Regions from separate parts of the Nonomuraea sp. NPDC003727 genome, predicted to be linked through region 2. Evidence: riboswitches for the same ligand, from Rfam matches in the RefSeq annotation. Region 2 holds a riboswitch; each other region holds the start of a gene.
The links. A riboswitch is a leader RNA that binds a small molecule or an ion and turns the genes downstream of it on or off. The one in region 2 is predicted to bind cyclic di-AMP.

Region 1 (7,718 bases), on a different contig from region 2:
GCGAGCTGCGCTACGACCCGTTCGCGATGCTGCCGTTCTGCGGCTACAACATGGGCGACTACTTCGGCCACTGGCTGTCCGTCGGCCGCCGCGAGGACGCGCGGCTGCCCCGCATCTACTACGTGAACTGGTTCCGCAAGGACGACGCCGGCCGCTTCATCTGGCCGGGCTTCGGCGAGAACAGTCGCGTGCTGAAGTGGATCGTCGAGCGGCTGAACGGCGAGGCCGAGGCCGTACCGACGCCGATCGGGCTGCTGCCGAGGGAGCTCGACACCGAGGGGCTCGACCTGTCGGAGGAGGACCTGCGCACGCTGCTCACCGTCGACCGTGAGGTGTGGCGCCAGGAGGCGGCACTGATCCCCGCGCACTTCGAGAAGTTCGGCGACCACCTGCCCAAGGAGCTGTGGGCCGAGTACGAGGCGCTCCTCGACCGGCTGTGATGTCGAGGCCATGCCGGGCGGGGACGGCCCGGCATGGCGGTGGACGGTTCCTCCGCGTGCCACGCGGCATATGCCTGCGCTCTTCCTGCGCGTGCCCGAACTGAGGGAAACTTTTGAGGGGACGCCACGCGTCTCATAAGCACACGGGCGTCGTCCTTCCCTCAGGGGGCAGTACATGGCATTCGTTCTGTTCTTTCTCGCGTTACTGCTGGCCGTCGCGGTCGCGAAGACCACGTCCTCGCTCCTGCGGGAGCACGCCAGGGTCCGGGAGGTGGCGGCGCACGCCGGCGGCGATCTGGGCCATTACGAGCTCGCCTACCTCGCCGGCGGCCCCCTGCGGGTCGTCAACACCGCGATCGCCCTCCTGGCCAGGGCGGGCGCGCTGCGCGTCTCCCGCGGCGGCCTGGTGCACCCCGTGGCGGGAGCCGACTCGGCCGATCCCGTCGAGCGGGCCGTGCTCGCCGCCGTGGCCGTGCTGCCCGGCGGCATGCCGGTGCACGCGCTGCGCCACGAGGTCGGCACCGGCCCCGCCATGGACGACCTGCGACACCACCTCATGGGGGCCGGCCTGCTCGTGCCCGACGGTTCGCTGGTGCCGGTCCGTACCCATCTGACCCGCGTGAGCGGCTTGTCGGGCCTCGCGGCCATACTCGGGATCTTCACGGCGGTCATGCTCGTCGCCGGCGCCGTGCCCGTCGAGCCGCTCTCGGTGGCGACGGTGCTCATCTGCGCGATCGTCTGGCTGGCCGGCCGGATCGTCGCCCGGCGGCAGCGACGCGCCCTCACCAACATCCTCAGCCGTGCCGGGCAGGCGGAGCTGCTCCGTGCCGAGCAGCGGCACGTGCGCGGGGCGGCCGCCCCCGACCTCGCCTTCGCCATCGGCGTGCCCGTCGCCCTGTACGGCCTGAGCGAGCTCGACGACGCGACCCTCAGGGACGAACTGGACGAGAAGCACAAGGCCGTCTCGTCATCGAGCTGCGCCTCGGGGTCCTGCGGCGGCGGGTCGGGCTCCGACACCCTCCACGGCGGCGGCGACTTCGGCTCCTCCTCCGACGGCGGCGGCTCCAGCTGTGGCGGCTCCAGTTGTAGTGGCGGGTCCGGTTGCGGCGGCGGGTGCGGTGGCGGCTGCGGCGGCGGGTGACGGGATGCGCCCGATGGACGGCCGGCTCGGCGTGGGCATCGGCTGGCGGCCGGAGATCGACCTGACGGTGGAGCGCCTGCCCGACGTCGACTTCGTCGAGATCGTCGCGGAGAACATCAGGCCGGCCGCGCTGCCCGAGTCGCTGCGCGTCCTGAGGGAAAGAGGCGTCCCCGTGGTCCCGCACGGCGTCGGCCTCGGCCTCGGCGACGCCACCCCGCCGGACCCCGCGCGCCTGGCCCACCTGGCGGCCTGCGCGCAGGCGCTCGACGCGCCGCTGGTGAGCGAGCACCTGGCGTTCGTGCGCGGGGGCGGGATGGAGGCCGGGCACCTGCTGCCGGTCCCGCGCACCCGCGAGACGCTCGTGGTCGTCGCCGACAACATCAGACGCGCCCAGGACGCGCTGCCCGTCCCGCTGGCGCTGGAGAACGTGGCGGCCATCTTCGGCTGGCCGGAGGACGAGCTGACCGAGGCCGAGTTCCTCGGCGAGCTGGTGGCGCGCACCGGGGTCGGGCTGCTGGTCGACGTCGCGAACCTCTACACCAACCAGGTCAACCTCGGCCTGTCCGTGGTCGCGGCGCTGGACACGCTGCCGCTGGCCGCGCTGGCCTACGTGCACGTGGCCGGCGGGCACCTGCACGACGGCGTCTGGCACGACACGCACGCGCAGGCGGTCCCTGAGCAGGTGCTGGAGGTGCTGGAGGAGCTGTGCGCCCGGGTGGCGCCGCCGGGCGTCCTGCTGGAGTGGGACGACCACTACCCGAGCGACGCCGCGCTGGCCGGCGAGCTCGACCGCATCCGCACGGCCATGGCCGCGGGCGCCCGCCGCCTGGCGACCTCGTAGGACCGGGCATGGAGGGTCACGGCAGCGTGCAGGCGGGGAGCGGGTCGCAGGCGCTGAGGGAGGCCGGGCCGGAGGAGGTGACGGAGGTGTCGGGAGTGTCGGGGGAGCTGTCGCGGGGTGCCGCGGGGCCCGAGCGGTCGCTGGAGGACGTCAGGGCGCGGCTGGGGGAGGCGCAGGCGAGCGTGGTCGCGGCGCTGGTCGCGGGTGGCGCCCCGCCCGCCGGATTCGACCAGGTACGGCTGGCCGTCCAGGCGCGCAGCCTGCTCGCCAAGCGGCGCGGCATCGTGGCGAGGCTGCGCCCCGACGCCGCCGCGGCAGCGGGGGCCGCGCTGGTGGCCGAGTTCGCCGCCTACGCCGCCGCCCGTACCGAGCCCCCGGCCCGCTACCGTGCCGACGCCGACGACTTCGCCGACTGGCTGCGCGCCCGAGGGATCCTCCACGACCCGCCACCGCGCCGCCGCGGGCGCCTGCCGTTCCCCTGGCGCCGCCGCTGAACCGGGGGACACCCCCCACAGTGCGGGTCGGCCACCCTTCGCCTCGCAGCGGCCCGAGCCTCGGTCCTGCCGTTCTTCCTGGGGCCGCGGTGAGTCCCGGGGAGCTCTTGCCGAGGTCGGCCAGACATCCTATGTTTGCCGCGTGATAGTCGACGCCCACCAGCACTTCTGGAACCTGGAGACCGGCGCCTACTCCTGGCCCACTCCCGACCTGCCGGCGATCCACCGCACCTTCGGCCCCGCGGACCTGGCGCCCGAGCTGGCCGCCGCGGGCGTCGACCGGACGGTCGTGGTCCAGGCCGACGACTCCTTCTGGGAGACCGACGCCATGCTGGCCCACGCCGACGCCCACGACTTCATCGCCGGGGTCGTCGGATGGGTGCCCCTCGACCGCCCGGAGGAAGCCGCCCGAGCGCTCGAGCGCTACACCAGACATCCGAAGTTCGTCGGCGTCCGGCACCTCATCCACACCGAGCCCGATCCCGACTGGCTGATCGGGGAAGCGGTGCTCGACGGGCTCGGACTGCTGGCCGAGGCGGGCGTGCCGTTCGACGTGGTCTCGCTGCTGCCCCGGCATCTGGAGCACGTCGTCACGATCGCCGAGCGGCACCCCACGCTCAACCTCGTCATCGACCACCTGTCCAAGCCCAGGATCGCCGCCGGTGAGCTGGAGCCGTGGGCGTCGCTGCTGCGCGCCGCCGCCGCCTGCCCCACCGTGTACGCCAAGGTGTCGGGCCTGGTCACCGAGGCCGACCACGCCCGCTGGACCGTGGCGGACCTGCGGCCCTACGTGGAGCACGCGGTCGAGGTGTTCGGGCCGGACCGGCTGATGTTCGGCAGCGACTGGCCCGTCTCGCTGCTGGCGGCCGACTACCGGACGGTCTTCACGGTGTACGGGGCGCTTCTCGGGGGGATCGACCGCGACAAGGTGCTCGGCGGGAACGCCGCCCGTTTCTACGGCTTGAGCGCGATGTAGCGGCCCGTCGCAGGCCGGAGGTTCGCGGCTATTTGCGTGGTTTATGCTATTTTGCTACTTTTGGGCCGTTGTGCAACGAGCTGTGACATGTTCGTTGCCGTTTCATTGCCCGGACCGCGCGTCATCTCAGGCCAGTCCGCCGGACGCGCGGCCGCCGAATCCGTATCCACGGAGCCGGGGACCCACTTCCCTTGGGGTGAATCGAGCGCCCGCTCAGCGGCGCCCGTAGGGCACTTCCCAGCCCGAACCCGTCAGCTAACCCGGTAGGCGGCATGGAAGCCAAGGAGCAGACCCTTCATGCCCACGCATCTCACCTACCGGCTGGGACGCGCGCTGCTCGGCGCCGTCATCACCGCTGGCTCCGTGACCGCGGTCGCCACCGGTGCGCAGGCCGCCCCCCAGCCCGGCGTCGTGTCGCCGGTCTCCCGGACCCACGCTCCGGCCGCCGCCGCGGACGCCCCGGCGGTGCTCGGCCGGGCCGCCCACCTGATCGACGCCAGGACCGGCAAGGTCTACTTCAGCAAGAAGGCCGATCGGCGCATGCCGGTGGCCAGCATCACCAAGGTGATGACCGCCTACACCGTGCTGAAGGAGGCCAAGCCCACGGACGTGGTCAAGGTCACCTCCGCTGACGTGCGCTACGCCTCGAAGGGCGGCGCCTCCGTGGCGTACCTGCGCGCCGGCGACCGGCTCACCGTGGAGGAGATGCTCTACGCCCTGATGCTGCCCTCCGGCGCGGACGCCGCCCACGCGCTGGCCCGCTCGTACGGGCCCGGTGTCGACGCCTTCACGGCGAAGATGAACGCCAACGCCCGCGCGCTCGGGATGAAGGACTCGCTGTACGTCAACCCCGACGGGATGCCCGCCAAGGGCGGCGGCTACTCCACCGCGCGCGACCAGGTACGGCTCGCCCAGGCCGCGCTGGACAACAAGACGATCAAGAAGGTCGGCTCCACCCGGTACCGCTCGCTCCCCGAGACGGCGGAGCACGGCGCCTACTCCTGGCGCAACACCAACCGCCTCCTCGGCACGCCGGGCGCCGTCGGCCTGAAGACCGGCTTCACGCGCGCCGCGGGCTACACCCTCGCCTTCGCGGCCGAGCGTGACGGCCATCGGCTGGTCGGCGTGATCCTGGGAGAGTCCAGCTCCAGCCGCCGCTTCGACACCGCCGAGGCGCTTGTCGACTGGGCGGCGACCAGCGGCAGGCTCTGACCGGCGGGGCGCACGCGCCCCCATGGTCCCGCCGCGTCCGACCACCGCCCGCGGCGACGGATGTGGCGAGCGGGCCGGACGGTTCCACCGTGGCGCTGGAGGCGGCACCGGATCGCCGACAGCTCGCCAGGAATCCGCCTAAGGGGGCCAGCAGTCTCGAAAGGCGGTGATAATTGCCTGTTAGGTCGTGAGTCGACCACTAAGGCACAGCACCGCTGGGGAGGAACTCCGTGGGCCTGCGCGATCTGGTCTACCGGCTGTACGAGCGCCGGTTGGAGGCCAAGCTGTCCGCCGACAGCGGCGACTTCCCCCGCCATGTCGGGGTCATCATCGACGGCAACCGCCGTTGGGCGCGCGCGATGGGCATGCGCGACGTCAGCAAGGGACACAGGAAGGGCGCCGACAAGATCTCGGAGCTGCTCACCTGGTGCCGTGAGGCGGGCGTGGAGGTCGTCACGGTCTGGATGCTGTCCAGCGACAACCTCAACCGGCCGAAGGAGGAGCTGGAGCCGCTCCTGAGGATCATCGAGGACGTCACCCAGGAGCTCGTGGCCGAGGGCTGGCGCATCATCCCCGTCGGCGCGCTCGACCTCCTCCCCGACCAGACGGCGAATGTCCTGAAAACCGCGAAAGAAACCACATCGCACCGTCCCGGGCTGATTGTGAACGTTGCGGTTGGGTATGGAGGAAGACGTGAGATTGCCGATGCGGTGCGCTCACTCCTCCAGGAGCACGCAAGTAGGGGGGCGAGCATCGAGGACCTGGTCGAGGTCCTCGATGTGGAGCACATCGCGGAGCATCTCTACACTCGCGGTCAGCCCGATCCCGACCTCCTCATCAGGACGTCGGGCGAGCAACGACTGTCAGGCTTCCTGCTCTGGCAGAGCGCCCACTCCGAGTTCTACTTCTGCGAGGCCTACTGGCCTGACTTCCGCAGGGTCGACTTCCTGCGGGCGCTGCGCGACTACGCCGCGAGACACCGGCGTTACGGCTCCTGAGACATGTTCACGAACAGCACGTGAACAGACGCTTGGCCGCTTCGGCGGCGGGTATCCAGGACCTAACGTTGGAAGTGGCCGACCACAGGCCGGTCACTCCGGAGAGGGCCCGCCTTTGCGCACTGACCTGCCGAGGGGGGCCGGTACCCGGCGCCCCACGCGGGGCGCGGGCCCGGTCCGAATTCCCGCCTCGTCTGCAGGGCGCCCCTTCCACGGGCGCCCGGGGGAGAACGTGTGGCAGTGTCCTCGAGCAACAACTCCACCACCAAGCGCACCTACGTGCTGGACACCTCGGTCCTGCTCGCCGACCCGGCGGCGATGACCCGCTTCGCCGAGCATGAGATCGTCCTTCCGATCGTCGTGATCACGGAGCTGGAGGCCAAGCGGCACCATCCCGAGCTCGGCTACTTCGCACGCAAGGCACTGCGCTACCTCGACGACCTGCGGGTGCAGCACGGCAGGCTCGACGAGCCGATGCCGACAGGCGAGGGCACGATCAGGGTCGAGCTGAACCACAGCGACCCCTCGATCCTGCCGGTCGGGTTCAGGCTGGGCGACAACGACACCCGCATCCTCACCGTGGCGCGCACGCTCGCCGCCGAGGGCAAGGACGTCGTGCTGGTGTCCAAGGACCTGCCGCTGCGGGTGAAGGCCGCCTCCATCGGCCTGTCGGCCGAGGAGTACCGCGCCGAGCTGGTCATCGAGTCGGGCTGGACCGGCATGGCCGAGGTCCAGGTCACCACCGACCACGTGGAGACGCTGTTCGAGCACGGCTCCGCCGACCTGGAGGAGGCGCGCGAGCTGCCCACCCACACCGGCCTGCGGCTGCTGTCGGCCAGGGGCTCCGCGCTCGGCAGGGTGCTGCCCGACAAGTCCGTACGGCTGGTCCGCGGCGACCGGGAGGCCTTCGGCCTGCACGGCCGCTCGGCCGAGCAGCGCATCGCCCTCGACCTGCTCATGGACCCCGAGGTGGGCATCGTGTCCCTCGGCGGCAGGGCGGGCACCGGCAAGTCGGCCCTGGCGCTCTGCGCCGGCCTGGAGGCCGTCCTGGAGCGCCGCCAGCACCGCAAGGTCGTGGTCTTCCGCCCGCTCTACGCGGTCGGCGGCCAGGAGCTCGGCTACCTGCCGGGCAGCGAGGGCGAGAAGATGGGCCCGTGGGCGCAGGCCGTCTACGACACGCTGAGCGCGGTGACCACGCCCGAGGTGATCGAGGAGGTCCTCGACAGGGGCATGCTGGAGGTCCTGCCGCTCACCCATATCCGCGGCCGCTCGCTCCACGACGCCTTCGTGATCGTGGACGAGGCGCAGTCGCTGGAGCGCGGGGTGCTGTTGACGGTGCTGAGCAGGATCGGCGCCAACTCCCGCGTCGTGCTGACCCACGACATCGCCCAGCGCGACAACCTCAGGGTCGGCCGGCACGACGGCGTGGTGGCGGTGGTGGAGAAGCTCAAGGGCCATCCGCTGTTCGCCCACATCACGCTGACCAGGTCCGAGCGCTCGCCGATCGCGGCGCTGGTGACCGAGATGCTGGAGGACATCACCCTGTAGAGCGGTGATCAGGAGGGCGCACCCGCGGGGGTCAGGTCGTGGAACTCCGCGCAGGTGCGCCTTCCCGT
Region 2 (7,718 bases):
GCACCGTGAAGGGCGGTGTCCGCGTGCTGCCGAAGGACGCGCTGCCACCCAGGACCAGCCAGTACGACGTGACGCTGCAGCTGTCCGACGACGGGGCCAGGCTCGCCGTCGTCGCCGGCAGGGCGCAGGTGTTCGACACCGCGACCGGCGCCAGGCTCGGGACGCTGCCCAGGAACAGCGTCTTCGTCGGCTTCAGCGGCGACGGGGAGAAGGTGCTGGCCACCATGGACGGCGCGGAGTCGGTGCTGGAGATGCACGTCTACGATCTGGCGGGCCGGCGGCTGCTGAGCGACACGCCGCCGCAGCTGGTGTCGGCCAACGGCCCGCACGCGCTGCACGCCGACGGCAGGACGATCGCGGTGCTGGTCGGGGGGACCAAGGTGAAGCTCTACGACCTGGCGGACGGCCAGGTCGTCGGAGGCCACGCGATCAAGCTGCCCAAGGAGGGCACGGTCCACAAGCTCGACTGGACCGGCGACAACCAGGTGACCCTGCACGTCTCCCAGTACCCCACGGGCAAGGCCACCAGGATGACCGTCCTGCAGCACGACGTGACCTCGGGCGCGACCAGGGTCCGCGACAGCTACTCGATGCTCACGGACACGTTCGTCTTCGCCGCCTGCGGCGGCTGAGCGCGGCCCCGCCCGCCGTACCCCCTTTGCCGGGTACGGCGGGCGGTCGGCACAATGCCCGCATGACCGACAGGACCGTGCGGATCTCCAAGTACCTGGCCAGGCACCTGCGCCACGACCCCGCCGCCATCGGGATCACGCTGGACGAGCGCGGCTGGGTGCCGATCGACGAGCTGCTGGCGGCCGCGGCCAGGCACGGCTTCCCCATCACCAGGGATGAGCTCGACACGGTGGTGGCCGACAACGACAAGCGGCGCTACGCGATCAACGGCGACCGCATCAGGGCGAGCCAGGGCCACTCCGTGCCCGTCGACCTGGGACTGGCGCCGGTGGAGCCGCCGCACGTCCTCTACCACGGCACCGTCGGGCGCAACCTGGCCGCCATCAGGCGCTCGGGCCTGCTGCCGATGACCAGGAGGCACGTCCATCTGTCGGCCGACAGGCAGACGGCGGTGCGGGTCGGCTCCCGGCGCGGCGTCCCGGTGGTGCTGGTCGTCGACGCGCGGGCGATGCACACGGCCGGTTACGAGTTCGTGGTCAGCGCCAACGGGGTGTGGCTCACCGACGCCGTGCCGGCTGCTTACCTGCGGTTCCCCGACTGATCGGTGCAGACAGGGGGATGGACGAGGGTCCTGCGGGTGGCCGGAGGGCGCGCGCGCTGAGACGGCGCCGTCGCGGCCCGGGGGAACGTTCTGCGGGGGAACGTACTGCGGGGGGAACGGGGTGGCCGGTCCGAGGGGACCGGCCCGAGCCCGTGGGTGGCCCCCGTCACCGGAGCGGCGCGTGGCCGTCCTGGCGACAGGGCCGGGGGGAATGCGGGGGAAGGGGAAGCGTCAGCCGCCGTAGCTGGGGTAGCCGTAGCCGACGACCTGCGACTTCGGACGGACACGCTGCTCGACGGCGCCGTTGCCGGTGTTGCCCTCGATCGTGCTGATCGTGCCGTCGCCGTTGTCCTTCTCGACGAAGCCGACGTGGTCGATGGAGTCGAGGCTCTTGCTGCCGTCCCAGGCGAAGAAGACGACGGCGCCAGGCTTGGGCGCGGTGCCCCAGCGCTTGTTGGCCTTGAACCACTTGGCGTGGGTCACCGTGTAGGCGTCCCAGCCGACCTGCGTGCGGGCGCCGGTCATCTCACCGACCCACGAGACGAACATCGCGCACCACGGGGCGTTGGCGTACGCGCTGACGTCGCCGCCGTCCCTGACGACCGTCTCCCTGGCGCGCTGCGATCCGACGTACCAGTTCTGGAACTTGGTTCCGCCGCCCGCGGAGTTCTCCTTGACGCCGACCTGCTTCTTGGCCTCGGTGAGAACGACGGTGGCGGAGGGGATGACCTTGGCCTCCGGTCTGGCGGCGGCGGGCCTGCCGGCCTCCTCCTTGGGCGCCTTGGCGAGGACGGCTACCCGCTGGCTCTCGGACAGCGGGAGCTTCTCGGCCTGGGCGGCGGTGGGAACGAACGAGCCGGCGATGACGACGGCGCCGAGCGCGGCATGCGCGTAGGTGAGCTTCGGGGCACGGCTACGGCTGGGCTTTGCCATGGGAAGGGGAACTCCTTGCTAGCTTCCTGCCGCTTACCGGGTTAGCTGACGGGTTCGGACGCGAAGCTGCCCTACGGCACGGTGTGCCGATTCACCCCAGAGGAAGTGGGTCCCCGGTTCCGCAAGGTGCGGATTCAGCGGTCACAGGCGAACCTGTGATGATTGCAATGACAGGCAATGTCCGGAATGCCCGGTTTATGCCTTGAGTGAGCCTAAGGTAATACACGAGGCAAGTAGCTTACAAATTGATAAAGGTCCGGCGATCATTTACGGTCAGGTCATGTCGCCACAGGACCTGTTCAACAGGGGGCTGCGGGAAGACGGACACCGTCCGGACGAAGCCCGGCGATGGTATCTCCTGGCGATCGCATCGGGCCATCCGGCCGCCGTCCAGCGGGCGGCCTTCAACCTCGCGCTGATCGAGGACGAGAGCGGCCACCTCGACGCGGCCCGCCACTGGTACGGCAGGGCCGGCACACCCAGGGCGATGTTCAACCTCGGCGTCCTGGAGGACTGCTGCGGCAACACCGACGCGGCCCGGCGCTGGTACGCCAGGGCCATCGAAACCGGCCACGAGGAGGCCGCGCCGCGCGCCATGTTCAACCTCGGCCTGCTGGAGGGCAGGGAGGGCCGCCCCGACCGGGCCCGCGCCCACTTCCGGGCGGCCGCGGGCTCCGGCCACGCCGAGGCGGCGGCCCGCGCTACCGAGCGCCTAGCCTGACCCTGGCGTCCTCCAGCATCCGCATCATCGCCAGGCTCTCGTCCAGCGGCATGACAGAGCTCTCCGTCCTGCCCTCGGCCAGCGCGGCGCGCACCTCGCGCACCTCCTCGGCGTAGCCGTTCATGGCGGGGTCCAGGACGAGCTCCTCCGGATCCACGCCCGGCCCCGACAGCACGATGCGCCGCGGCGCCCAGAACGGCGCGGCGATGTCGGCCCGCAGCCCCGTGCCCACCACGGTCGCGGTGTTGGCCAGCGGGCTGAGCAGCGAGGTTTCGACCAGCGCCCTGGTGCCGCCCGCGTAGGTGAGCAGCGCCGCCACCTCGGCGTCCACGCCGGAGGGGCCGAGCGATCCGGTGAGATGCGTCTCAGCCGGCTCGCCGAGCAGCAGCTGCGCCAGCCCGAACGGGTAGATCCCCAGGTCGAGCAGCACCCCGCCGCCGAGCGCGGGGTTCCAGAGCCGGTGCTCGGCCGCGTAAGGCTGGACGAAGCCGAACGAGGCCTGCACCGAGCGCAGCTCCCCGAACCTCTCCTCCGTCAGCAGCGCCCTGATCAGGGGATTGAAGCGCATCCACATCGCTTCCATCAGGAACACGCCCGCCTGCCTGGCCAGCTTCACCATCCGCTCGGCGTCGGCCACGCTCGCGGCGAGAGGTTTCTCACACAGCACGGCCTTGCCCGCCGCGATGGCCGCCTCGGCCACCTCCAGATGCTGGGCGTGCGGGGTGGCCACGTAGATCACGTCGACGGCGGGGTCCTGGCACAGCTGGGCGTAGGAGCCGTAGGCCGCGTCCGCGCCGAGCTCCGCCGCCAGCTCCGCGGCCCTGCCCTGGTCGCGGGAGCCGACCGCGGCCACCCGCATGCCGGGCTCCGCGGCGATCACCGCGCCGACCGTCCTGGCGATCCCGCCCGTGGCCGCGATGCCCCACGCTAACTCACGCATGACGAACCTCCCTTTCCGCGATCAATCCTCCCTTATCTCGGACATGCGAACGGCCCGCGCCGGCGGCGCGGGCCGTGCCCGTTCGGTCATGTCAGCCCATCCAGTTGAACGTGGCGGGGTCGGGACCGAGGCGCGTGCCGGTGTTCAGCGCGCCGATCGCCGCCATGTCCTCCGGGTCGAGGGTGAAGTCGAACACGTCGATGTTCTCCCTGATCCGCGAAGGGGTGACCGATTTGGGGATCACCACGTTGCCGAGCTGGACGTGCCAGCGCAGCACGACCTGCGCGGGCGACTTGCCGTGCTTGCGGCCCAGCGTGGCCAGCGCCGGATCGTCGAGCAGCCCCCTGCCCTGCCCGAGCGGGCTCCACGCCTCGGTCAGGATGCCGTTGGCCTCGTGGAAGGCGCGCAGCTCCGGCTGGGGGAAGCGGGGGTGCAGCTCGATCTGGTTGATCGAGGGGACGATCTCGGTCTCGTTCATGAGCCGCTCGAGGTGGGCGATCGTGAAGTTCGACACGCCGATCGCACGCACCCTGCCGTCCTTGTAGAGCCGCTCCATCGACTTCCACGCCTGGACGTACTTGTCCTGCGCGGGGACGGGCCAGTGGATGAGGTAGAGGTCGAGCTGGTCGAGCCCCAGCCGGGACAGGCTCGCCTCGAAGGCCGCCTCGGCCCTGTCGTGGTCGTCGTTCCACAGCTTGGTGGTGATGAACAGCTTCTCGCGCGGAACGTCCGCGCGGGCGATCGCCCGGCCCACGCCCTCCTCGTTGAAGTAGAGCCTGGCGGTGTCGATGCTGGTGTAGCCGGCCTCGATGGCGAAGGACACGGCCCGCTCCGCCTCGTCGTCGGGAACCTGCCAGACGCCGAAGCCGAGTTGCGGTATCTGCACGCCGTCGGTGTTGAGCAGCAGCGAGTTCATGTTCATCTCTCCATTGTTAACGTCGCGTTGGCTGGCACTTCGAGTGGGCGTCCTACCGTGGCGCGTGTCGTGAACGAACAGGAATCCGTGGCCTGGGTGGAGTCGCCACTTCAGATGCTCTGCGCCGTCGAGGCCCACCACGCCGGGCTGCTGGGAGACCGGACGCTGGTGGTGCCGCGCGCCGGGCTGCGCCCGCTGGCCACCACCAGGCGGGAACTGCTCAGGCTCGACCTGCCGCGCGGGCTGGAGCTGGCCGAACCCAGCGAGCGCATGCCCCGCACGCTCAACGCCGTCGGCGACGCCTTCTCCGGCCGGGTCCAGCTGCGCTGGGTCATGATCCGCCCCGGTCGCGTCGTGATCGTCGACGACGGGCTCGCCACGATCCGGCTGCTGGAGCTGCTGTCGGCCCGCCCCGCCAGGCCGCTGCTGCGGGCCCGCGCCGAGCCGAGCGCCTGGCGCACCACGCTCGGCCTGCTGGCGGCCGGACGGCTGCGCCGTACCGCCCGCAAGGGCGCGCTGTCGGTGTTCACGGCCCTTCCCGTGCCAGGCGAGCTGGCGGCGGCCGTCCGGCAGGCCGGCGTCGAGCTGGCCGGCCACGACTTCGACTGGCTGCGCGCGCAGCCGATGAGCACGCCCGGCCCCTCCGAGCGGACGGTCGTGCTCGGCACCTCCCTGGTCAGGAACGGCCTGGTGCACCGCGAGCGCTACCTGCGCTGGCTGACGGAGCTGGCGGCCGAGGAGCCGCTGGCCTACTACCCGCACCGCCGCGAGGACCCCGTCGACCTGGCCCTCATCCGCGAGCGGCCCGGCATCACCGTCCACGCCCCCGGCGTTCCAGCCGAGCTGACCCTGCGCGGCCTGTCCGCCGAGCAGCGCGTGGTCAGCCTCCCCTCGACCGCCATCAGCTCGCTGCGGGTGCTGCTCAGCCCGCGCGGCGTCGCGGTCGAGCCCGTGCACGTGCCCGACGACTGGTGGACCAGCCGCGCGGCGCCATCCCTCCGATCCCACCTGCAGATGTTCTCGGGAGTACCCAGTTGAAGGTCCTGGCTCTGGCCGATTCCGACTCGTACCTGAAGTGGGCGGCCAGTCTCCTGGACGACCTGCCCGCCGACTGCGTGACGGAGCTCGCGGTCGTGCGCACCCCGATCACCCCCTCACCGGAGCAGATCGCCGCCGCGGTCGCCGGGACGCGGTCCTCGGCCGTCCCCGTGCTGTCGGCGCGGGCGCTCAGGCGCGCGGCCGAACGGCTGCGGCCCGACGCGATCCTCGTGGCGTGCACGGGACCGGTCGTCGACGTGCTGGTCGCCGAGGTCCTCGACGGCCTGCGGCCGCGACCCGTCTTCGTCACGGGACTGCCCGGCATCTCGGTCCCCGCCACCGAGAAGGCCTGGCTCTTCCGCAGTGGCTGCGACCTGTTCGTCGTGCACAGCGGCAGGGAGGTCGCCGAGTTCGGCGCGCTGGCCGCCCGGCTCGGCGGGGGCGGCGCGGTGGGGCTGGCCAGGTTGCCGTTCCTGCGTGACGTGCCCCCCGTCGAGGGCGGCAACCGGGTGGTGTTCGCCACCCAGGCCAAGGTGCCGCGGCGGCGCGAGGACCGCGAGACGATCCTGCGCGCGCTGGCCACGCTCGCCGCCGCCCGGCCTGACCTCGATGTCGTGGTCAAGCTGCGGGCGCTGGAGGACGAGCGGCAGACCCACAACGAGCGCTACCACTACCAGCGGCTGTGGCGGGAGCTCGGCCTCGACGGCGACGTCCGCTTCGCGGCCGGCCCGATGCACGAGCACCTCGCGCACGCCGCCGGGTTCGTCACCGTCAGCTCGACCGCGGCGCTGGAGGCGATCGCCCAGCGGGTGCCGCTGCTGGTGCTGTCGGACTTCGGGGTGAGCGCCGAGATGATCAACCTGGTGTTCGAGGGCAGCGACGTCCTCGGCACGCTCGACGAGGTCGCGGAGGGCGCCTTCCGCTCGCCGTCGCCCGCCTGGTGCGCGGAGAACTACTTCCACCCCGCCAACCGCAGCGACTGGGTGGCGCTGCTCACCGCGCTGGTCATCGGGCCGCGCACACCGGCCAGGTCGTTGCTGGACGGGCCGGAGCACGTGGCCGCGCGCCGCCGCGCCCGCCTGCGCGTGGAGGTGCCGCCGCAGGTGCTGCGGGCCGGCTACCGCGCCAAGCGCAGGGTCCGCAGGTACATCAAGTCGTTCACCTGAACGCCACGTGCCCCGAGGGAGGCGGCTCCCTCGGGGCACGGAACACCGGTGGCCCAGTGGGCCTGAGGCCTGGCAGGCGGCCTCAGCCGAGCGTGCGGGACAGGCGGCGGCGGATGCGGCTCAGCGTGCCGGGCCGTTCCCCCTCCGGCAGCAGCCCCAGCGCCTTCAGCCGCTGCCTCTTGAAGTACCGGTCGGCGCCGTGCTCGGCGACGAACGTCTCGGTGCCGGCGCGCAGCTCGGGATGGGCTTCGCTCTGCATGCAGTACCCGACCGCGCCCACCAGGCGCGAGATCTCCACCGGCGGCGCCGCGGTGAGCCTCCCGTCCGCGGCCAGCCGGGGCAGCAGCGCGTCGATGATCGTCACCGGGATCCTGTTGCTGTTCTCGTACGGCGACAGCCGCTCCAGCACCGTCGACGTCCCGTACGAGGCCGCATCGAGCCCGAAGAAGCGGGCGGCCGTGACCAGGCCGGTCGAGAAGCATCCGACGACCAGCGCGGGCCGCAGCGCCGCGAAGCACACCTCGGCCGGCACGCTCTCGCCCGCCACGACCAGCCGCACGCCCAGCTCGTCGGCGCCGGCCCGCAGCAGCTGCGTGTGCCGCCGGCCCGCGGCGGGATGCGGCTTGAACACCACGCTGTCGTGCCCGCGCGCGACGAGCCCGCGCAGCATCGCCATGTGCAGCTCGTGCTCCTCCTCGGGCGTGACGATGTCGAGCGACGACAGGTACTGCCCCAGGATCATCGCCTCGCCGGCCATCATGTCGGGCGCG
Region 3 (7,718 bases), on a different contig from region 2:
ATGCGCGAGTTCAACGACCTGGTCAGGAACGACCCTCGCGTGACATCGGTGATCCTGCCGGTCGCGGACGGGCTGACGATGATTCGAAAGAATTAGCCAAAAGTCAGTCAAGCCTTGGCTACGATCCGTCGTGCGCTGAACACGTTGCGCTCGACCTCCCGGAGGGGATGATGGTCCCATGGCCAAGGTTCTGGAACGACCGACCACAGAGAAGCCGACAATGCAGGAGGCCTACCAACAGATCTGCGACCTGCTCCCCGACCACCGTGTCGAGGTCGTCGACGGCCGGATCGTGGTGAGCGACGTGCCGACCTGGGACCACAGCAAGATCGTCTCTCGACTGCTCAAGCTGATCTTCAGCGTGATCACCGAACACGATTGGGAGTTCGGCGAGCTGGTCAAGCTCTTCCTCGGCCCGCAGGCCGACCGCTACATCCCTGACCTGACCGTCGTGCCCGGCGACCCGCGCACCTGGGGAGACGACCAGATCTACGCCCAGGACACCAACCTGGTCGTGGAGGTGGTGTCGCCGTCCAGCGTCAACGACGACCACGTGGTCAAACCCCGCGAGTACGCCAAGGCGGGCGTCCCGCTCTATCTCCTCATCGATCCCGCCCGGGCAGTCGTGGTCCTCTTCAGCCTGCCGGGCGCGAGCGGCTACGCCCAGCGAACCCAGATCGCCCTGGGCAAGCCGCTGGAGCTGCCGCAGCCATGGGCGCTGACCATCGACACCGGCAAGCTCGTCGATCCAGGCACGCCGAAAACCGGTTCGCCCGGGTGACCTGGCCCCGCAAGAATGCCCGGCGTGCACCTTGTTCTCGAGACCGAGCGGCTGATCCTGCGCCGCCTCACCCCTGACGACCTCGACAACCTCGTCGAACTCGACAACGACCCCGACGTCATGCGCTTCCTCAACGGCGGCAGGCCCGTCGCCCGCGAGGAGATCAGGGACGTCACGCTGCCCAGGCTCCTGGCCTACTACGAGCGGCCCGGCGGCTTCGGCTTCTGGGCGGCCGAGGAGAAGGCCACGGGCGAGTTCATCGGCTGGTTCCACTTCAGGCCGCAGCGGGACGCCCCTCCTGGCGAGATCGAGCTCGGCTACCGGCTGCGGAGGCCGGCATGGGGCAAGGGCTTCGGCACCGAGGGCTCGCGCGCGCTCATCGAGCGCGGCTTCACCGAACAGGGCGTGGAGCGGGTGACCGCCTTCACGATGTCGGTGAACACCGGATCCAGGCGCGTGATGGAGAAGTCGGGGCTGCGGTTCGTACGGACCTTCTTCCAGGACTGGCCGGAGAGCATCGACGGGTCCGAGGAGGGCGAGGTCGAATACGCCCTGACCAAGGCCGAATGGGAAGCCGGCCGCAATTCCAGCTCGGCCCGGTGACCGAAAACAGGCCCGAACAGATGCGATAAATTTATTTCGGCCTGCTATGCTGAGAAATAGGCGGCGTATTTCTTGTTAGCCTTCCTCGCGAGTCGCCCAACTCCCACCGCGAGGAATTTCTCATGTGTTATGACGCCGCCGCCCTTCCCCCCGTGCCCGGCCCCGCCGTCACCCAGGTCGCCGAGGCCGGCCCGATGACGCTCACCGCCACCGACGGCGCCCTGGTCGGCGCCTATCTCGCCCGTCCCGAACGGCCGTCGGGGGCGGCCGTGCTGGTACTGCCCGACAACAAGGGCCTGTCCGTCTTTTATGAAACGCTCACCATCCGGCTCGCCGAACAAGGGCATACCGCGCTGGCCCTCGACTATTTCGCCCGCACCGCCGGCGTCGATTACCGCAGTCGCGGTGCCGAATTCGACGACATGGCCGTCCTCATGCCGCATCTGGTCCGTCTCACCCCCGCGGGACTGGACGCCGACATCAATGCGGCGGCCGAGCACGTGCGGTCGATCGGGGCCCGGTCGCTCTTCTCGCTCGGTTTCTGTTTCGGCGGGCGCCAGGCCTTCCGTTCCGCCGCCGCGCGGTTCGGGCTGGCGGGCGCCGTCGGCTTCTACGGGTTCCCCGACGCGATCAACGGCGCGCCCGGCCCCACCCAGCTCGCCGCCGACCTGACCGCCCCCATCCTGGCCCTCTGGGGCGGAGCGGACGAGGCCATCCCGCCCGCCACGGTCGACGCCTTCGCCGAGGCTCTGACCACGGCCGGATGCCCGCACGAGTTCGTCACCTACCCCGGCGCGCCGCACGGCTTCTTCGAGCTCGCCGCCCGCGACTTCGCGGACGCGACGGCCGACGCGTGGCGCCGGACGCTTGACTTCGTCGGCACGCACGCCGGTCTCACCAGCGAAACGTGACGGGCTCACCTCGCCGGAGGGGGCGGGGCAGCTGCGCGTGGGGCGCGCTCACCTCGCCGGACAGGGGTGGGGCAGCTGCGCGTGAGGGCAGCAGACGACGCCGAGACACAGATAGCGGCCGCCCTGGAGCCAGATCCCCCACTGCACGTCCACCCCGCGCGCCAGCAGGTCGGCCGCCTCCTCCAGCCGGTACTCCACTCCGATCCGCGCCTCCTGGTCAGGCCGCAGGAACGACCCTTCCGCGTGCGCGTACTGGGCGCGCAGCCAGGCCAGCACCTGGCCCACCTCGTCGCCGGTGAGCGAGATCCGCGAGCGGGGCTTCAACAGCCAGTCGCCGGTCCGCATGGGCGGCAGGTGCGAGCGGCTGAACAGGGCCGGGTCAGGTTCGGGAAGCGGATGGGTGGTCCCCGGCGGCCGGCCCGTCCCCGGCACGGGGCGGCGCTCCGCCTCCCGCCACAGCTCGTCGCCCACCCCCACCCAGCTGTAACAGTGCCAGTGCATGAGCTCCCCCTCGGGCGGCGCCGCTCAAGACCATCGTCTCTCTGAACGCCGGGCGGAGCGTGCCTTCTCGTCTCCGAGGGAGATTCCCTGGCAACGGGTGGGCCTACGCGAGGCGGGGCTCCGGTCGACCCGAAGGACGGACCGGAGCCCCGCGGCGGCAGGCCTGTCTCCTCGTCAGGAGAGCTTGTGGATCCAGTTGTGGGTGTCGGGGCGGGTGCCGTACTGGATGCCGAGCAGTTCCTCGCGCACCTTCATGGTCACGGGGCCGGGGGTGCCGTCGCCGATCGTCCAGGCGCGGTCCGCGCCCTTGACCGACCCGACCGGCGTCACGACCGCCGCCGTGCCGCACGCGAACACCTCGGTGAGCTCGCCCGACTCGCAGCCCGCCTGCCATTCCTCGATGGACAGGCGGCCCTCCTCGGCTTCGAGGCCGAGGTCGGCGGCCAGGGAGAGGATGGAGTCGCGGGTGATGCCGGGCAGCAGGGTGCCGGTCAGCTCGGGGGTGAAGAGCTTGTTGCCGAAGACGAAGAACAGGTTCATCCCGCCCATCTCCTCGACGTACCTGTGCTCGTTGGAGTCGAGCCAGACCACCTGGTCGCAGCCCTGCTCGACGGCCTGACGCTGGGCGACGAAGGCGGCCGCGTAGTTGCCGCCGCACTTGGCGGCGCCGGTGCCGCCGGGGGCGGCGCGGGTGTACTCGGTGGACAGCCACACCGACACCGGCTTCACGCCGCCGCTGAAGTAGGAGGCGGCGGGGGAGGCGATGACCATGTACCGGTAGCTCTTGGACGGGTAGTTGACGCCCAGCCCCACCTGCGTCGCGATGATGAAGGGCCGCAGGTAGAGGCTGTGTCCCTCGGTGGTGGGCACCCAGTCGCGGTCGGCCTGGACGAGCAGGTCGAGCGACTCGACGAAGGTGTCCTCGGGCAGTTCCGGCATGGCCATGCGGACGCAGGAGGCGTTGAAGCGGCCGGCGTTCGCGTAGGGCCGGAACGTCACGATCGACCCGGTGGCCTGGCGGTAGGCCTTGAGCCCCTCGAACAGCTCCTGCGCGTAGTGGAAGACGGAGGTGGCGGGGTCGAGGACGAGCGGCCCGTACGGCGTGAGCCGCGCGTCGTGCCAGCCCCTGCCCTCGGTGTAGTCGATCGAGATCATGTGATCGGTGAAGGTCTGTCCGAACCCCGGGTTCGCCAGTACCTGCTCGCGCTCCGCAGCGGTGCGAGCGTGGTCGGAGAGCTGCACATCGAAGCTGAGCTTCTGAGCGGTGGTCATGACAGAAATCCTTCTCTTTCCGCGAGATTTGCCCTGAGTCCATTTTGCGATGAACCGGGTAACGGGAACTTACAGCAAACGCCTGGCGTTCTCGCGAGCCGCCAGGCGCTGATTGTGGTATCCAGGCGGCTACGCGCTCGCCGGATCCCGGACAGTATGGACCCGGCCGAAGGGCGCCAGGCCGCCTATGGTGCTGGAGTGGCAGGCGGTCAGGCGCCGCCGGCTACTCGTGCGGTGATGTCGTCACCGATCTCGTGCGTCGTACGGCCGGCCCGTCCGGTGAGGCGCTCCACGATGTCGTCGGCCACGGCCTGCTCGACGCGGGCCGCCTCCTCGGTCAGGCCGAGGTGGTCGAGCATCATGGCCACCGACAGAATCGTGGCGGTGGGGTCGGCCTTGCCCTGGCCGGCGATGTCGGGCGCGCTGCCGTGGACCGGCTCGAACATGCTGGGCGCGGTCCGGTCGGGGTTGATGTTGCCGCTGGCGGCCAGCCCGATGCCGCCGGCGATGGCGGCGCCGATGTCGGTGATGATGTCGCCGAAGAGGTTGTCGGTGACGATCACGTCGAAGCGCTCGGGCTGGCTGACGAAGAACATCGAGGCCGCGTCGATGTGCTGGTAGTCGGTCGTGACCTGGGGGAACTCGGCGGCCACCCGGTTGACGGTGCGCATCCACAGGTCGCCGGCGTAGGTCAGCACGTTGGTCTTGTGGACCAGCGTGAGCTTCTTGCGGGGGCGCTCGGCGGCCTTGGCGAAGGCGTAGCGGACCACGCGCTCGACGCCGAAGGCGGTGTTGAGCGACTCCTGGGTGGCGATCTCGTGCGGGGTGCCGCGACGCAGCACGCCGCCGGCGCCCGCGTAGAGGCTCTCGGTGCCCTCGCGCACGACGATCATGTCGATGTCTTCGGGGCGGGTGTCGGCCAGCGGGGTCGTCACGCCGGGGAAGAGCTTCACCGGACGCAGGTTGACGTAGTGGTCGAGCTCGAAGCGGAGCCGCAGCAGCAGGTCACGCTCGAGGACGCCCGGCGGGACACTGGGGTCGCCGATCGCGCCGAGCAGGATGGCGTCGTAGCCGCGCAGCTCCTGCAGGGTCTCGTCGGTCAGGGTTTCGCCGGTGGCGTTGTAGCGAGTGGCGCCCAGATCGTAGTGGGTGGTCTCGATCTTGGCGCCGACCGCCTCCAGGACCTTGAGCCCCTCGGCGACGACCTCGGTGCCGATCCCGTCACCGGGGATGACGGCCAGACGAATGTTGCGCGACTCCATGGCCGGTACCTTACCGGGTCGTCTCGGCTGGCGAACACCTGATCTCACTTTCCGGACACGGCGTTTTGTCGTGTTTGCGGTCTTTTGACCCTTTCGTTAGAGTCTCGGCCAGCCTAATCCGGTGCGACGTTCGCACGGAGCCGGGGACCCATTCCCCCTGGGGCGAATCGGCACCCCCATGCCGTAGGGCGGCTTCCACGCCCGAGCCCGTCAGCTAACCCGGTCGGCCCCGTGGAAGGACATTCCCCTGTCTCGCATCATCACGGCTGCCGTCGTCGGCGGCCTCCTCGCCACAGGTATCGCCGCCGCCTCCCCCGCGTCGGCCGCCCCCGCCCCCGCCCTGAAGCAGCCGGTCACGGCCGAACCCGGCACCGACCGGCCCGTCCAGGACGACCCCGCTCGTACGGTGACCCTCACCGGAGCGGACATCAAGAAGGCCCAGCTCGAGAAGGCACCCAAGCCCGCATGGCAGATCGCGCTCGACTTCGCGATGGCCAAGCGGGGCACGCCGTACGTCTGGGGCGGCACCGGGCCGAACGGCTACGACTGCTCAGGACTGACGATGAAGGCCTACAAGAAGGCGGGGATCGAGCTTCCTCGCGTGGCCGCCGACCAGTACCAGGCGTACGACAAGAAGATCACGTGGAACAACCTGAAGCCCGGCGACCTGGTCTTCTTCAGCGGACTGGGCCACGTCGGGATGATCTCCAAGCCCGGCTACATGGTGCACGCGCCGCACAGCGGTGACGTGGTGAAGGAGGAGAAGCTCAGCGCGTGGCGGCGCCAGGCGTTCGTCGGCGCGGTACGGCCCGACCCCAAGGGCGTGAAGCAGCAGGCGCGACTCGTCGAGGCGAAGTCCTCGTCCGCGCCCGTGGGGCTACGAGCCACGTTCTGACCCGTCGGAGCGCGCGTCAGCCCGGGAACCGGAGGCGGTTTCCGGGCTGACGCGCGCCCGGAGGGGGATCCGGGGTCTCCCCGGTGGAGCAGGGGGACCTCCACCGGGTGGTCCCGCTCAACGGGGGAAGCCGGCCGGCGCCCCCAGGGGAAAAGGGTGGTCCCACCCAGCGGGGGAAGGGTGGTGTCCCGCCCAGCGGGGAAAGGGGCGGTCCCGCTCAGCCGGGGAAGGGGGAACCGCCGTTGTCCCTGCGGTCCAGGGCGGTCTGGAGGGCCTGCGCGGCCTCTTCCTCGTGGTCGTCGGCGCGGTTCCATGGATACATGTCGTACACGTGGCTCATCTCGTTTCGCGGACGCGAGTGAAATCGGACGTCGGATCCCGGTCGCGAATCCGACCGGGCCTGGTCTCGTGCGGTCCGGATCACGGACCGGACGAAAGGGGACTTAAGGCCGACGCAACGCCGCTCACCGCGACGGGTAGTCGACCTGCCCTAACAGGCCCCGTCGCGGCAGGTAATAAGTACGAGTACCCAGCGCATCCCTACCAAAGTACCTGGCACGGTCCAGGCTGTCTCGTTGGACGTCCGAATATCTCACGATGCGAGACGGCAGCGGAAAGAAAGAACGCCCTCCCGCCGAGCGGCGGAAGGGCGTTCTCCATGGGAAGCGTCAATCGGACAGGTCGACCGAGCGCCCGCTGTCGGCGCCGATCTCCGCCACGATCTGGTCCATCACGTCCGACGGGATCGCCGAGTCGACGGTCAGCGCGATCAGCGCCTTGCCGCCCTTGACGTCCCGCGCCACCTGCATGGAGGCGATGTTGATGCCCTTCTCGCCGAGCAGGTGACCCACGACGCCGACGATGCCGGGCCGGTCGGTGTAGGTGAAGAAGGCCAGGTGGTCGGTCGGCTCGATCTCCATCTCGTAGCCGTTGACCTCGACGATCTTGGTGATCTGGCGCGGCCCCGACAGCGTGCCCGACACCGAGACGGTGCGGCCGTCGGCCAGCACACCGCGCACGCCGACGACGTTGCGCCAGTCGGGGCTCTCGGAGCTGGTGACCAGCTCGACGGTCAGGCTGCGTTCCTTGGCCAGCAGCGGCGCGTTGACGTAGGTGACGGCGTCCTCGACGATGTCGGTGAAGACGCCCTTGAGCGCGGCCAGCTCCAGCACCCGCACGTCCTGCGCGGCGATCTCGCCACGGACCTCGATGTCGAGCTTGGTGGCGGTCTCACCGGCGAGCGCGGTGAAGACGCGGCCCAGCTTCTCGGCCAGCGGCAGGCCCGGCTTGACGTCCTCGGCGACGACGCCGCCCTGGACGTTGACCGCGTCGGGCACGAACTCGCCGGCGAGGGCCAGCTTGACGCTGCGGGCGACCTGGGTGCCGGCCTTCTCCTGGGCCTCGTGGGTGGAGGCGCCGAGGTGCGGGGTGGCGACGACCTGGTCCAGCTCGAACAGCGGGCTGTCGGTGCAGGGCTCCTTGGCGAACACGTC

Region 1: it holds a riboswitch for cyclic di-AMP, as region 2 does, so the genes downstream of both, ACWDLG_RS09850 (D-alanyl-D-alanine carboxypeptidase family protein) here and ACWDLG_RS42420 (CHAP domain-containing protein) in region 2, are expected to answer to the same signal.
Region 3: it holds a riboswitch for cyclic di-AMP, as region 2 does, so the genes downstream of both, ACWDLG_RS36120 (C40 family peptidase) here and ACWDLG_RS42420 (CHAP domain-containing protein) in region 2, are expected to answer to the same signal.

The regions. Positions count from the first base shown of each region.
Region 1 covers NZ_JBSFNE010000003.1:232,407-240,124, reverse strand. Annotated here, with positions in the region: gene ACWDLG_RS09875 (phosphoenolpyruvate carboxykinase (GTP)) at 1-440, shown strand, start outside; gene ACWDLG_RS09870 (TIGR04222 domain-containing membrane protein) at 616-1,581, shown strand; gene ACWDLG_RS09865 (DUF692 domain-containing protein) at 1,586-2,422, shown strand; gene ACWDLG_RS09860 (hypothetical protein) at 2,431-2,916, shown strand; gene ACWDLG_RS09855 (amidohydrolase family protein) at 3,059-3,892, shown strand; cyclic di-AMP (ydaO/yuaA leader) riboswitch at 4,035-4,177, shown strand; gene ACWDLG_RS09850 (D-alanyl-D-alanine carboxypeptidase family protein) at 4,190-5,104, shown strand; gene ACWDLG_RS09845 (isoprenyl transferase) at 5,335-6,102, shown strand; gene ACWDLG_RS09840 (PhoH family protein) at 6,337-7,650, shown strand; gene ACWDLG_RS09835 (hypothetical protein) at 7,659-7,718, opposite strand, start outside.
Region 2 covers NZ_JBSFNE010000032.1:54,906-62,623, reverse strand. Annotated here, with positions in the region: gene ACWDLG_RS42430 (WD40 repeat domain-containing protein) at 1-632, shown strand, start outside; gene ACWDLG_RS42425 (RNA 2'-phosphotransferase) at 695-1,234, shown strand; gene ACWDLG_RS42420 (CHAP domain-containing protein) at 1,466-2,167, opposite strand; cyclic di-AMP (ydaO/yuaA leader) riboswitch at 2,183-2,317, opposite strand; gene ACWDLG_RS42415 (SEL1-like repeat protein) at 2,448-2,888, shown strand; gene ACWDLG_RS42410 (Gfo/Idh/MocA family protein) at 2,869-3,828, opposite strand; gene ACWDLG_RS42405 (aldo/keto reductase) at 3,920-4,744, opposite strand; gene ACWDLG_RS42400 (hypothetical protein) at 4,814-5,782, shown strand; gene ACWDLG_RS42395 (DUF6716 putative glycosyltransferase) at 5,779-6,948, shown strand; gene ACWDLG_RS42390 (alpha-2,8-polysialyltransferase family protein) at 7,031-7,718, opposite strand, start outside.
Region 3 covers NZ_JBSFNE010000019.1:15,487-23,204, forward strand. Annotated here, with positions in the region: gene ACWDLG_RS36085 (O-methyltransferase) at 1-96, shown strand, start outside; gene ACWDLG_RS36090 (Uma2 family endonuclease) at 221-781, shown strand; gene ACWDLG_RS36095 (GNAT family N-acetyltransferase) at 797-1,384, shown strand; gene ACWDLG_RS36100 (dienelactone hydrolase family protein) at 1,507-2,295, shown strand; gene ACWDLG_RS36105 (hypothetical protein) at 2,344-2,796, opposite strand; gene ACWDLG_RS36110 (branched-chain amino acid aminotransferase) at 2,971-4,068, opposite strand; gene ACWDLG_RS36115 (3-isopropylmalate dehydrogenase) at 4,278-5,330, opposite strand; cyclic di-AMP (ydaO/yuaA leader) riboswitch at 5,431-5,574, shown strand; gene ACWDLG_RS36120 (C40 family peptidase) at 5,737-6,225, shown strand; gene ACWDLG_RS36125 (hypothetical protein) at 6,443-6,565, opposite strand; gene serA (phosphoglycerate dehydrogenase) at 6,894-7,718, opposite strand, start outside.